DNA from 2 places in the Protofrankia symbiont of Coriaria ruscifolia genome. Region 1 is predicted to be linked to the other one. Evidence: riboswitches for the same ligand, from Rfam matches in the RefSeq annotation. Region 1 holds a riboswitch; the other holds the start of a gene.
What was found. A riboswitch is a leader RNA that binds a small molecule or an ion and turns the genes downstream of it on or off. The one in region 1 is predicted to bind S-adenosylmethionine.

Region 1 (7,172 bases):
ACCCCCGCGCCGCGCGCCACCACCTCCCACCCCCGCGGTGGTGGGACCGACACCCCGGCGAGCGGGACCAGTGCGCCCGGGCCGGCCAGGGCGGCGATGTCATCCCAGTCGGCGGCGTCGGGCTGTTCGGGCAGCGCCACGAACGGGGAGACGTCAACCAGGTAGCGCAGCACGTTGCCACGCCCCTCGGCGAGGTGCGCGTGCGCCCCGGTCAGTGACCAGCGGACGGGGTTGTCCAGCGGGTGCTGCTGACTCGGGTGGTACTGCCGGCTGATGTGAATGTCGCTCATGCGCCGACCCCGACGGCGCCCCCGCCAGGAGCGACCACGCCGCGGGCAACCCCGCTGACGGCAACTCCGCCGGGGACGTGGGCGTGAATGTGGATGGTCAACGGCGCTGCCACTCCTGGGCCAGCAGCTCGTAGGAGCGGACCCGGTCGGCGTGGTCGTGGGTGATCGTAGTAATGATCACCTCGTCGGCGCCGGTGGCGTCGCGCAGTTGCTCCAGCTGGTCGGCAACCTGCCCCGGCGAGCCGACGAACTGGGTCTCGACGCGGTCGGCGACCAGCTCGCGGTCGGCGTCGCTCCACACGTGCCGGCGCGCCTCCTGCGGGGTCGGGAACGGGATGGCCCCCAACGCGGTGCGGATGCTGCGCACCCACAGTCCGTAACCGGCGGCCAGCTCCCGCGCGGTGGCGGTGTCCTCGGCCACGACGACGTCGGCCGAGACACTGACATAGGGCTGCTCAAGATCGGCGGACGGGCGGAACGCGGCCCGGTAGCCCTCAGCGGCCTCCAGCACGGTGGCGGGGCTGACGTGGTAGTTCGCGGCGAACCGCAGCCCTCTCTCCCCCGCGACGGTCGCGCTCTCACCCCCGCTGCTGCCCAGGATCCAGACCTGCACCTGCGCGCCCTCCCCGGGGACCACGTGAGCCTGTTCGCCCTCGGCGGAACGGTAGGTGCCGGCCAACAGGGCAAGGACATCGCCGATCTGCTCAGTGTAGTTCTGCGACTGCGCACCGGGGAGCTGCAGAAGCCCCTTCTGCAGCTCGAAGCGCGGCGAGTTGAGCAGATGCTCAAAGGAGAACCGGTGCGGGATGCGCAACCCGTTGGGCGTGCGTCCGTTCACGACGGCCGTGCCGGCGCCGAGCAGGGCCGGCTCACGCTTCACCTCGCTCGGACGCCCACCGGAACGACCCAGGCCGAGATCAAGACGTCCGGGGTGGAGGGCGTCGATGAGCCCGAACTCCTCCACCGTCGACAACGCGGTGCGATGCCCGAGCTGGACGGCGCCGGAACCGATGCGGATCGTCGACGTGGCCGAGGCCGTCAACGCCAGCACGACCGCGGGTGAGGTGCCGGCTACGCCTGGGTTGAGGTGGTGTTCGGCGAACCAGTACCGAGTGTAGCCGAACCGCTCGGCCTGCTGAGCGAGATCGATGCTGTTGCGCAGCGCCTGCGCCGCAGTCGATCCAGAGGAGATCGGGACGAGGTCCAGGACGGCGAGCGGAGTCGTGACCATGACAGGTGTCCTTACTCGGTGTTCCGGGGACTTGAACCTCCGGCGGCGCGAAAAACATGATCGCGCCACCTTTGGCCCGCTAGACGGCGGCGGGCGCAGGCCCGTCTGCGCCCGGTGACGGTACGATCGGTGGCGGTGAGGATGGCTCGGCGAGCACCGGCGCCCACGGCCAGGGCGGGTCCGGGATGTCGCGGCGCAGCACCGGGGCGATGTCGGACTGGAACAGTTCCAGGCTGGCGCGGTGCTGGGCGTCGGTGAGGCCGCCGGCGTCGGCGTGCAGGTGCAGCACGCTGTGCCCGAACTGCTCGTGGTAGCGGTGTACCTTCTCGATGACCTGCTGCGGGCTGCCGATCAGCGCGGAGCTGCGCTCGACGAAGTCCTCCAGCGTCGGGAACACCGGTTCCATACCGAGTCGCTTCTGGAAGGCCAGATGCCCGTCGAACACCGGCCGGTAGGCGGCGATGGCATCCTGGGAGTTGCGCTCCGCGTAGTAACCGGCCGTACCGGCGCCGACCGTCGCCAGAGTACGGTCGTGGCCGTAGTGCGCCCACCGCTCACGGTAGTAGTGGACGAGTTCGGCGTACGGCTCGATCGGGTTGGTGACGTTGGCCGAGAACAGCGGGTCACCGTACCGGGCGGCTAGATCAACCGACTCCTTGCTGGTGGCACTGCCGTGCCAGACGCGGATCGGTTGCTGCAGCGGCCGGGGCCAGACCTCGGCGTCCTGCAGCGCGGGCCGGAACCGCGGGTCGGCGGTGACCTTGTCCTGCCGCCAGATCCGGCGGAAAAGCTCGTAGGACTCGGCGTTGCGGTCCCACTGGTCGTCGGGGGTGACGTGGAACAGCCCCCGCTGGGCGGCGCCGTTGCCCTTGCCGATGATCAGCTCCAGCCGGCCGCCGGAGAGGTGATCGAGGGTGGCGTAGTCCTCGTAGGCCCGCACCGGGTCGAGCAGGCTCAGCGTCGTGACCGCGGTGAACAGCCGGAGCCGGGTGGTGAGCGCGGCCAGGTGGCTGAGCACGACCGGCGGGGAGGAGGAGATGAACGGCCGTTCGTGCCGTTCCCCCACCCCGAAGCCGTCGAAGCCGAGTTCCTCGGCCAGCAACGCGTTGTCGATCACCTCGCGGAACCGGTCGGTGGTCGACGTCCGCGCTCCGGTGACCGGGTCCGGGGCGTGCACGATCAGCGTGATGGCCAGAAACTTCACGACACCGCCTTCACCGCCGGACCCGGCACGTCGAGTGGTGCGAGGGACACGGGCGGGGACAGGGACGCAGATAGCGCGAGGCCGAGGTGCTCGCGCAACGTGGTGCCCTTGTACTCGGCGCGGAACACACCGCGTTCCTGCAGCAGCGGTACGACGGTGTCGACGAACCCGTCCAGCCCACCCGGGGTGATGTGCGGGACGAGTATGAACCCGTCACTGGCGTCGGCCTGCACGAGGTCGTTGATCGCGCCGGCCACCGTCGCCGGGGAACCGATGAACGTCTGCCTCCCGGTGACCTCGATGACCAGTTCCCGGATGGAGAGGTTCTTCGCCTCGGCGAGCTGGCGCCATTCGTTCGCGGTGGCCAGTCGATCCCCGAACATCCGCACGCTGGCCCGGCCGCGGGCGATCGTGTTCTCCCCCGGATCGGGGTCGACGGAGGGTAGCGGCCCGTCCGGGTCGTAGCCGGACAGGTCACGGTTCCACAGCTGCTCGAGGAACTTGATCGCGGTCTGGCCGCTGACCTGCTGCAGCCGGACCTCGTGCGCGATCTCGGCCGCCTCGGCGTCGGTGTCGCCGAGCACGAACGTCGCCGCGGGCAGGATCAGCAGCTGGTCACGGGCACGGCCGTACCGGGCCAGCCGTCCCTTGACGTCGGCGTAAAACGCCTGCCCAGCTTCCAGGGTGCCGTGCCGGCCGAAGATCGCGTCTGCGCTCGAGGCGGCGAACTCCCGTCCCCCGTCGGAGTCACCGGCCTGGAAGATCACGGGACGCCCCTGCGGGCTGCGCGGGACGTTGAACTGGCCGGCGATGTCGAAATGCGCGTCATGGTGAGCGAACGCGCCCGGGCGCGGATCGCGCAGGAACACCCCGCCGTCCTTGTCTGCGACGATCTCGTCACCGCGCCAGGAGTCGAACAGCTCCCACGCCGTCCGCAGGAACGTCCTGGCCCGCTCGTAACGCGCCTGCTCGGGCAGGAAGCCGCCGCGGCGGAAGTTCTCGCCGGTGAAGGCGTCCCAGGAGGTGACCACGTTCCACGCCGCCCGACCGCCGGAGAGGTGATCGAGGCTGGCGAACTGCCGCGCCACCTCGTAGGGCTCGTTGAACGTGGAGTTGATCGTGCCGGCCAGGCCGAGCCGGTCGGTGACCGCGGCGAGCGCGGCCAGCACCGTGAAGGTGTCCGGACGGCCCACCACGTCGAGGTCGTGGATCAGCCCGTTCTGCTCGCGCAGCCGCAACCCCTCGGCGAGGAACAGAAAGTCGAACTTTCCGCGCTCTGCCGTCTGCGCAAAATGGACGAACGAGCTGAACTCGATGTGGCTGCCCGCAGCAGGATCGCTCCATACCGTGGTGTTGTTGACGCCTGGAAAATGAGCGGCGAGATGGATCGGCTTGATCGGCTTGCTCATCGTCCGGTGTCCCTTTCAGGCGGCCGCGATTCCAGATCGGTGGCGCGGCGATGTCAGCACGAGTGGTAATCGGTTCGCCGATCACGGCACGTCGAAACCGGTTGGGTCAGGGGCGGCGGATTGGGTCAGGAGCGATTGGGTCAGGGACGACAGAGCGCGCCGGCGACACGGCACAGATCGATGTGCCGACGCAGGAACAGGCCGACCACACCACGTCGCGGCTCGGGCGCGTGGACGGCAGGCGGACCCGGGATCAGCTGCATGTGTCGTCACCTCCTGCCGATCGATGCCCGGCCGGCCCCATCCCACGGCTGGGCCTGGGGAACCGGGATCGTCCCAGCCGGCCTCACCTGGAGCACCCGCCGCGCGGGAGGTTGCCGGTCAGCGAGCCAGGGCCTGCTGCCGACACTCATGACCTTCTTCGAAGGTACCCTGAGGCACAGGCAAAGTCTATTTCCTATCGATATACTTGGCATTGTTTGATCATTACGTTTGATCATTACGTTTGATCGTTATGCGTGATCGTTACATGCGGAATGCGGGGCCGCCGGGCGGACGACCGAATCGGTTTTCGTCAGGCATGGATGACACAAGATCGGATCGGCGGATGATTGTGACGAACGCACACGTCCTGCGCATACGCCCGGTCGTGGCTGCATTGTGACCGCGCGCTACCACTGGTTCCTGCCGACCGGGGGTGACGGCCGCAACCTGGCCTCCGGAGTGCACGGGCTGGGCATCGGCGGGGTGCTGGCACCCGCCCGCGCCGGTCGGCCGGCGTCACTGACCTACCTCACGCAGCTGGCGCAGGCCGTCGACTCGCTGGGCTATGAAGCGGTGCTGACTCCGACCGGCGCGCACTGCGCCGACGCGTGGGTCGTGACGGCTGCGCTGATCGCGCAGACCAGCCGGCTGAAGTTCCTCGTCGCGTTCCGTCCCGGCCTGGTCGAGCCGGCACTGGCCGCACACATGGCCGCAACCTTCCAGCAACTGTCGGACGGACGGCTGCAGCTCAACGTCGTCACCGGCAGCAGCGGCGCCGAGCAGCACGCCTACGGCGACCAGCTCGGCCACGACGCACGGTACGCGCGGGCCGAGGAGTTCCTCGAGATCGTGCGCCGGTTGTGGAGCGGCGCCGAGTTCGACCACCACGGGAGGTTCTACGACCTGCGGGGCGCCCTGCTGCGCGATCCGCCGGTGCCGTACCCGGAGGTCTACCTGGGCGGCTCGTCCGATGCGGCGCTGGCGGTCGCGGCCCGGCAGGCCGACAGCTACCTGACCTGGGGCGAACCACCGGCGCTCGTCGCAGAGAAGATCGACCGGGTGCGCGACCTGGCCGCGGCGCAGGGACGGCGGCTGCGGTTCGGTCTACGCATCCACGTCATCACCCGGGACACGGCCGCGCAGGCGTGGGCCGACGCCGACCGGCTCATCGCCGGCCTGGACGACGCCACGATCGCGGCCGGGCAGCAGCGGCTGCGCACGTTGGAGTCGGTCGGCCAGCGGCGGATGCTGGACCTGCACGGCGGCTCGCGTGACCGGCTGGTCGTGGCACCGAACCTGTGGGCGGGCATCGGCCTGGTGCGCGGCGGCGCCGGCACGGCACTGGTCGGCAGCCACGAGGAGGTCGCCGAGCGGATCGCCGAGTACCGCGCCGCCGGTATCGAGGAGTTCGTCCTGTCGGGGTATCCGCACCTGGAGGAGGCCTACGCCTTCGCCGAGGGCGTGCGTCCGCTCCTCGGCGAAGTGATCTGACGCTGTCGCGACCAGCTGGGAATGGCTGCCAGCAGCGTACGGGTGTAGTCGTGCTCGGGACGCTCGAACAGGTCCTCCGTCGTGCCGGCCTCCACGATCCGCCCGGCCTGCATCACCGCCACCCGGTGGGCGATCTGCCGCACGACAGCCAGGTCGTGCGAGATGAACAGATAGGCCATGCCGGTGTCGGCCTGCAGTTCGGCGAGCAGCTCCAGGACCTGTGCCTGCACGGACACGTCCAGGGCGGAGACAGGTTCGTCGCAGACGACGAGCTGGGGCGCCAGCGCCAGCGCGCGGGCGATCGCGACCCGCTGCCGCTGCCCGCCGGAGAGCTCGGCGGGTTTGCGGTCGAGGACCGAGGCCGGCAGCGCGACCCGGTCGAGTAGATCCCGGGCGCGGGCGGTACGGGAGGCCCGGTCGCCGACCCTGAACGCGCGTAGCGGCTCGGCGATCACGTCGTTGATCGAGAACCGGGGATCGAGGGAGGCATAGGGGTTCTGGTAGATGAGCTGGGCCCGGCGGCGCAGCTGCCGAAGCCGCGCTCCCCCAGCGGCCGTGACGTCGTCGCCGTCGAACACGATCCGACCGGCGGTCGGCTCCACCAGGCGCAGGACGAGGCGGGCGGTCGTGGACTTACCCGAACCCGATTCACCGACGAGGGCCAGGGTTTCGTGGCGGTTGACGGTGAAGCTGACGTCACTGACGGCGCGTAGCGCACGAGCAGGGCCGCCGCCCGTCCGGGGCAGCGGGAACTCCTTGACGAGGTTGTCGACCACGACCAGCGGCCGCTCGGCGGCTACCGGGGGTGACGTCCGAACCCGCGGCACAGTGCGTGCGGTGTACGCCGCGCGCGCGGCGGCGAAGCTCGGGACGCTGCGCAGCAACCGCTGGGTGTAGGGGGCGCGAGGGTTGTCGAGGATCTGCCCGGTAGGCCCGCTCTCCACGATCCGGCCCTGTGACATCACCGCGATGCGCTGCGCGCGGTCGGCGGCGACACCGAGGTCGTGGGTGACGAGCAGGACCGCGGTGCCGAACTCGTCGGTCAGGTGCTGGATGTGGTCGAGGATCAGCCGCTGCACGGTGACGTCCAGGGCGCTGGTCGGCTCGTCGGCAATGATTATCTTGGGTTGCGCCGCGATCGCGACGGCGATCAGCGCCCGCTGCCGCATGCCACCGGACAGCTCGTGCGGGTACTGCCGGGCTCGGACCTCCGGTTCGGGCAGTCCGGCCCGCTCCAGCAGCGCGATCGCCTCCAGCGGGGCTGAACGGCGCGTCGCCAGGCG
Region 2 (7,172 bases), on a different contig from region 1:
ACAGCGGTACCGCAACACAGCGGAGCCGCAACACAGCGGAGCCGGACAGCGGCGGGCCGCACCGGAATCAGACGGCAGCGGGCCTCACCGGGGTCAGGACCGAACGCACCGCGCTCGCCCACCCGGCGCCGAGCGTGCCGTCCTCCACGACGACGTTGTCGTAACCGGGCAGCAGGTCGACCAGGTCCGTGTGCCGCAACGCGTTCGCGACAAGGTGCATGCGACCGACGTGCTCGGCCATGACAAGGTCACTGGCGGAATCCCCGATCGCGATCGCCTGATCCGGGCGGAGCCCCCGGCGGGCCAGGTCGAAGGCCACCGCGGCCCCCTTACTGACACCGTCCGGCACCAGGTGATAGACGTGCGGAACATCATCCAGATCGGGCATGGTGGCCCGCGCGATGATGCCGTTGTCGCGCATGGTCAGCCAGCCGAAGCCTTCCGCGACGAGCCACGCGTCGACCTCGGCCACGTCGATGTTGCCCCGCAGCATGATGTCGACCTCACGGCCGCGGAGCCAGGAGCGGTGCGCCTCCAGGCGTCCCGGATGCCGCGCGAGCAACGCCGTGATCAGCTCGTCGGGTATCCGGTCGAACGTCGCGGGCATGGCTCCGCGCAGGATCTGGCTGCTGCGCCCGTGGTCCCAGCCGACGATGGCGCCGAGTTCGGCGATGAACCCGTCCGCACCGAAGATCGAGGCGGCCTCGGTGAGCTGGGGACGCGTCCGTCCGCTGACCAGGACCAGCGCGATGCCGGCCTGGTGCAGATCGATCAGGGCACGAGCCGGGTCCAATGTGGTGGAGTGATCTTCAGCCCGGAAGAAGCATCCGTACGGCCCCACCATGGTCCCATCGAGATCGGTATAGACGACCCGGACGCTCATCGGCAATGTCCTCCTGTTCGTACTGTTCGTACTGTTCGTACTGTTCGTGGCGGGTCGGGTGGTACGGTGTCCATGCTCCTGCCGCGTTCCGGCGTCGATTTGTCACCAATTGTGGCCAACCTGCCCGGTGCGGCCCACCTGGTGTGGCGGGACCTCGGTCAGGTGCTTTCCGTCGGGCCGCAGCCCGGACGGGCGTGGCGGGCGGCGTACTCCGGAATGGTGATCATCGGCGGGCGCTCCTGCACCCCCACCTGGTGGGTACGCGGTTGCAACCCGCCGTCACCGCGGCCGAACTGGGTCAGCGTCCCACCGAGAGTGCCACCGTGGATGCCCAACCGTGCCCACGCCGCATGGATGATCTCCGCGGCCATCCGCCCGAGAGCCTCGTCGGACTGGTGGCGATGGACCTTGCGGCCGACCTCGACCTGCGCGAGAGCGTCCACCCCGGCGAGTGAGAACACGTCCACGACCTGGGCGAACTCGATACCGTAGCCGGAGACGAACGGGAGCTGCTCCAGCAGTGCCCGTCGGCCGGCGAACTCTCCGGCAAGCGGCTGCACCAGCCCGGCAAGCTGCGGCCAGTGCAGGTTGAGCAGGGGACGCGCGACGAGTTCGGTGACCCGTCCACCACCGCCGGGCAGCAGCCCCTTCGCCAGCGGCCGGTCATAGGACGCTTTGACGTAGGACACCGCGTCCTCGGTCAGCAGCGGCCCGAGCAACCCGGTAACCAGGCTCGCGTCGAAGTCCTCCAGGTCGGCGTCGACGAAGACCACGATGTCCCCGGACGTTGCGTACAGGGACTTCCACAGGGCCTCGCCCTTGCCGGCGACACGCCCGTAGCCGGTGAGGATCCGCTCCTCGGCGAACACCGCGGCACCCGCGGCGGCCGCCTCGGACGCGGTCGCGTCGACCGAGCCGGGGTCGATGACGACGATCTCGTCGACGAGGGGTACCGCGGCCACGAGATCACGGCGAACCGCCGCAACGATCTCACCGACGGTGGCCGCCTCGTTCAGCGCGGGCAGTACCACGCTGATCGGACCCACCTTGCGGGCCAGCAGTTCCCCGGGCGAGAAGTCATGCCCGTAATACGTCCTATGCTTGAACCAACGGTGCACGTCAGGCCGCACACGACTACAGTACGGAAGGACAACCGCATACGGCTCATCCAGAGGGGCAGAGGGACCGGCCCAGTGAAGCCCCGGCAACCACCCGCATCAGTGCGCGGCAGGTGCTAATTCCGTCCTGAGATGCATCCGGCTCTCGGGAAAGATGAGGAGTTTCACAGATGACAGTCGCTCCCGAGCGCCTCTCAACGATCAGCTCTGACGTCGTCAATCCCGCGGTATCCCTGTCGTGTCGTTACTGCGGTGCCACCTATGCGCTCTCGCCGACGCACGTCTGTATCGAGTGTTTCGCCCCGCTGGAGATTGCCTACGACGAGTCCGCGCTGCGCCGGGTTACCCGGGCATCCATCGAGGCCGGTCCCACCAATCTGTGGCGCTACGTCGGGCTGCTGCCCGCCGGCCACGACCCCGCACGCCGGGTGTCCCTCGGAGCGGGCTGGACGCCGTTGCGCCCGGCCACCCGCCTCGCCGCCGAGCTCGGAATGCGGACACTGTGGGTCAAGGACGACAGCGCGAACCCCACCCACTCGTTCAAGGACAGGGTCGTGTCGGTGGCGCTGTCAGCCGCGCGCGAGCATGGATACACCACGGTCGCCTGCGCGTCCACCGGCAACCTGGCCCAGTCGGTGGCGGCCCACGCCGCCTCCGCCGGACTTCGCTCAGTGGTACTGATCCCGCACGACCTCGAGGACGGCAAGACCGTGTCGACCGCCGTCTACGGCGGCACGCTGGTCGCGATCGACGGCAACTACGACGACGTGAACCGCCTGTGCAGTGAGCTGTCCGGTGAGTACGAGTGGGCGTTCGTCAACGTCAACGTCCGGCCGTTCTACGCCGAGGGGTCCAAGACGCTCGGCTACGAGGTCGCCGAGCAGCTCGGCTGGCGACTGCCGGAGCAGGTCGTGGTGCCGATCGCGTCCGGGTCGCTGCTGACCAAGATCGACAAGGCTTTCGGTGAGCTCGGCCGTCTCGGCCTGGTGGAGCCGACCCCGTACCGGGTTTTCGGCGCGCAGGCGCAGGGCTGCAACCCGGTCGCAGCAGCCTTCGCCCGTGGGGTGGACACGGTCTCGCCGATGAAGCCGTCCACCATTGCCAAATCGCTGTCGATCGGCAACCCCGCGGACGGCCCGTACGCCCTCGACGTGGCACGGCGGACCAGCGGTGCGATCACCGACGTCACCGATCCCGAGATCGTCGAGGGAATTCGCCTGCTGGCCCGGACCGAGGGTGTCTTCGGCGAGACCGCGGGCGGCGTCACCGTCGCCTGCCTGCGGCGGCTGCTGCGCGAGGGCCTACTCGACCCCGATGCCGAGACCGTCATCTTCAACACCGGGGACGGGCTGAAGACCCTCGACCCACTGGTGTCGACGGGCAAGCCAACCGCGACCATCCGCCCGTCACTGGCCGCCTTCGAAACCGCCGGCCTCGGCGACTGAACAACGCCTCACAACGACACCTCCGGCGGCGCGAAAACAATGATCGCGCCACCTTTGGCCGGGGCCGACCGACATCCCGCCCGCTCCTTGGCCACCGGTCGGGATGTCAGTTGTCCGGGCCCCCATGGACGACCCGGACAACTCCTGTCACCTCAGACCCGGACAGACCTGCAACCCAGCTGGGGGTTGTTCCCGCCGCCAAATTTGATCCCATACGCACACCGTGTGCCTGCCAGCGCAGACCGGCACAATGAAGTCAAACCCGTGGTTCACCCCGCGGTGAAACGCATTGTCCACGTCGGGACGCGACACGTCGGCCGTCGTCGCGTAGCCGGCGGTCCCGTCCACGTACACGTACACCTGGATCGGGGCATTCGTGTCTGGGTCGATCGCCCAACCCCGCACCGGATTCCGTTGTCCGCCGGCAGCGCCTCGTCAAACGTCCCAAACGGCTGCGCCGAACCGACCTGCAGGTTCTTGAAATGAAGGTAGACAAATGACGACGCCGAAACGGTTCGCTCGCTGGAGGTCCCGTTACCGAACCGGTTATGCTCCTCGACGGTCTAGGGCAGCGGCAAGCTGACCGAGATTAGCGATCAGCAAGCCGAGTTGCTCGGATGGCCGGCGACCCCGTCACGACGGAAGAGAATCACCGAAGGCCGGTCCATACCGGATCGAGCGAGAATCCCGTCGAAATCCGTATCTGCCGAGATGAGCAACGCGGTCGTCGTCGCGGGCAAAGGCAAGTACCGTCTCGTCGTCTGCCGAGCCCATGGCCAGGTCACGAACATGGACCACGTCGTGACCCACACCGCGCGGACCTTCGGCGAGGCGTTGGGACAGGTTGTTGTCGAGGAGGAACCTCACGCTCCGGCCAGCAAAGGGAGCTGCTGCTCACGTACGGCCTTGGCGGCGAACAACAAGGCTTCGCGCACGTCCTCGGCGGTGAGCTCGGGAAGCTCGGGAAGCTCGGACGTGATTTCGCCGACGGCCATCCTATCGGCGATCGTACCGACGACGGTCGCTACCGGGATGCGCAAGCCGCGCGGGCACGGCACACCGCCCATCTGGGCCGGGTTCACGGTGATCCGGGTGAAACGCACGGGCCACCCCCTCTTCCTGCTCAAGGATACCGGCGCCCGGTCGCCCACGACCAACATCATGACATGCCGGGACGACCACGCCCTCACCACCGCTCCAGACCACGGCAAGCCAGGGGTTCACCGGTGGTTCACGGGTCGGATGACAGCAGACGGCCCGACCTGCGGTGGGCCTCTCGGCCGTGCACCACGACCGGGGGCGAGCTTGCACTCACCCATCTCGAGTGCTAAACAGGAGCTGGCACTCACCTGCTGCGAGTGCCAGGGCTGAGCGACGAGGCTGCAAGGCCGTCCGTCGCGGGCGTCGTCTTGGCCAGGCCATTGAACAGCCATTCCCCTGGGAGGACCACGACACCATGCCGAAGATCATTGCCTTCGATGAGGAGGCACGGCGCGGCCTGGAGCGCGGCATGAACCAGCTGGCCGACGCCGTAAAGGTCACACTCGGCCCGAAGGGCCGCAACGTCGTTCTGGAGAAGAAGTGGGGCGTCCCCACGATCACCAACGACGGCGTGAGCATCGCCAAGGAGATCGAGCTCGAGGACCCGTACGAGAAGATCGGCGCGGAACTCGTCAAGGAAGTCGCGAAGAAGACGAACGACGTCGCGGGTGACGGCACCACCACCGCGACGATCCTCGCCCAAGCGCTGGTCCGCGAGGGTCTGCGCAACGTGGCAGCCGGCGCCAACCCGCTGGGCCTGAAGAAGGGCATCGAGATCGCGGTCGAGCGCGTCTCGGAGGAGCTCTCCAAGCAGGCCAAGGAGGTCGAGACCAAAGAGCAGATCGCCTCCACCGCGTCCATCTCCGCAGGCGACCCCGCGATCGGCGCGCTGATCGCCGAGGCGCTGGACAAGGTCGGCAAGGAGGGTGTCGTCACCGTCGAGGAGAGCAACACCTTCGGGCTCGAGCTTGAGCTCACCGAGGGTATGCGCTTCGACAAGGGCTACATCTCGCCGTACTTCGTCACCGACGCCGACCGTCAGGAAGCCGTCCTTGACGACCCGTACATCCTCATCGTCAACAGCAAGATCTCGGCGGTCAAGGACCTGCTCCCGCTCCTGGAGAAGGTCATGCAGGCCGGCAAGTCGCTGGCCATCATCGCCGAGGACGTCGAGGGCGAGGCCCTGGCCACCCTGGTCGTCAACAAGATCCGTGGCACCTTCAAGAGCGTCGCGGTGAAGGCCCCCGGCTTCGGTGACCGTCGCAAGGCCCTGCTCGGCGACATCGCCATCCTCACCGGTGGCCAGGTCATCTCCGAGGATGTCGGTCTCAAGCTGGAGAGCACCACGCTCGACCTGCTCGGCAAGGCCCGCAAGTTCGTCGTCACCAAGGACGAGACCACGATCGTCGAGGGTGCGGGTGACCCCGACCAGATCGCCGGTCGGGTCAGCCAGATCCGCTCCGAGATCGAGAAGTCGGACTCCGACTACGACCGCGAGAAGCTGCAGGAGCGGCTGGCCAAGCTCGCCGGTGGCGTCGCGGTCATCAAGGTCGGTGCCGCGACCGAGGTCGAGCTCAAGGAGAAGAAGCACCGCATCGAGGACGCCGTCTCGAACGCGAAAGCCGCGGTCGAGGAGGGCATCGTCGCCGGTGGTGGCGTCGCGCTGCTCCAGGCGTCGGTCACCGCCTTCGAGAAGCTCGACCTCGCCGGTGACGAGGCCACCGGGGCGAACATCGTCCGCCTCGCCCTCGAAGCGCCGATCAAGCAGATCGCCTACAACAGCGGTCTCGAAGGTGGCGTCGTGGTCGACAAGGTCCGCCACCTGCCCGCCGGCCATGGCCTGAACGCGGCCACCGGCGAGTACGTCGACCTGATCGGCACCGGCATCATCGACCCGGCCAAGGTCACCCGCTCGGCGCTGCAGAACGCCGCGTCGATCGCCGGCCTGTTCCTCACCACCGAAGCCGTCATCGCCGACAAGCCGGAGAAGAACCCGGCCCCGGCCGTGCCCGGCGGCGGCGGAGACATGGACTTCTGAGGTCCGCTTCTGAGGTTCACAGCCAGAACGCAGGGCAAGAAGGGGGCGGTCCCGAATGTGGGACCGCCCCCTTTGTCATGAGCTGTCATGGGCATGATTTGTCGTGCATGCGATACCAGTGGTGGTCACAGCGGTTTACCGACCATGTCGGGCATACTCTCGTGAAGCGTCGATTCCGGTGGGGTTACCACCACCGCGGGTCCACGGTGAGCCGTGAGCCGCACCATGACCGGGAGTGTGCACGAGATGACCCAGGCCACGCCGCCGGCCGGCTGGTACGCCGACCCGTCCGGCCAGCACGGCTTCCGTTACTGGGACGGCGCCGGCTGGACCGAACAGGTCCGTGACACCCAGCAGGGGTCACCGGATGGAGCAGCACCTGCGCAGGGCTGGGGAACTCCACAGGGCTACCAGAATGCATCGGTGCAGACCAACCACACGCCGGATCGCATCCAGCGCCAGGTTTCCGAACGCGCCGGCGTGCAGCCCGTTCACGGTGGCGGCGGGACGCTCTTCACCGAATCGGTCCTCGTGGTCAACCAGAAGACCAAACTCATCGAACTGACGAACGAGTATGCCGTGTTCGACCAGTCCGGCAACCAGATCGGTTCGGTCGTCGAGGTCGGCCAGAGCGCCCTCAAGAAAGC

Region 2: it holds a riboswitch for S-adenosylmethionine, as region 1 does, so the genes downstream of both, thrC (threonine synthase) here and CV1CTNOD_RS28060 (putative leader peptide) in region 1, are expected to answer to the same signal.

What each region holds. Positions count from the first base shown of each region.
Region 1 is NZ_CAAAFR010000015.1:62,767-69,938, reverse strand. Features, by position in the region: gene CV1CTNOD_RS01805 (GNAT family N-acetyltransferase) at 1-290, opposite strand, end outside; gene CV1CTNOD_RS01800 (LLM class flavin-dependent oxidoreductase) at 388-1,521, opposite strand; gene CV1CTNOD_RS01795 (LLM class flavin-dependent oxidoreductase) at 1,601-2,725, opposite strand; gene CV1CTNOD_RS01790 (NtaA/DmoA family FMN-dependent monooxygenase) at 2,722-4,134, opposite strand; gene CV1CTNOD_RS28060 (putative leader peptide) at 4,275-4,397, opposite strand; SAM riboswitch class IV at 4,449-4,551, opposite strand; gene CV1CTNOD_RS01785 (LLM class flavin-dependent oxidoreductase) at 4,795-5,889, shown strand; gene CV1CTNOD_RS01780 (dipeptide ABC transporter ATP-binding protein) at 5,841-7,172, opposite strand, start outside.
Region 2 is NZ_CAAAFR010000203.1:11,513-18,684, forward strand. Features, by position in the region: gene CV1CTNOD_RS23610 (HAD family hydrolase) at 68-883, opposite strand; gene CV1CTNOD_RS23615 (glucosyl-3-phosphoglycerate synthase) at 1,042-2,013, opposite strand; SAM riboswitch class I at 2,045-2,162, shown strand; gene thrC (threonine synthase) at 2,172-3,446, shown strand; gene CV1CTNOD_RS27165 (DUF5615 family PIN-like protein) at 4,080-4,313, opposite strand; gene CV1CTNOD_RS23630 (DUF433 domain-containing protein) at 4,310-4,549, opposite strand; gene groL (chaperonin GroEL) at 4,903-6,525, shown strand; partial or broken gene CV1CTNOD_RS23640 (phospholipid scramblase-related protein) at 6,772-7,172, shown strand, end outside.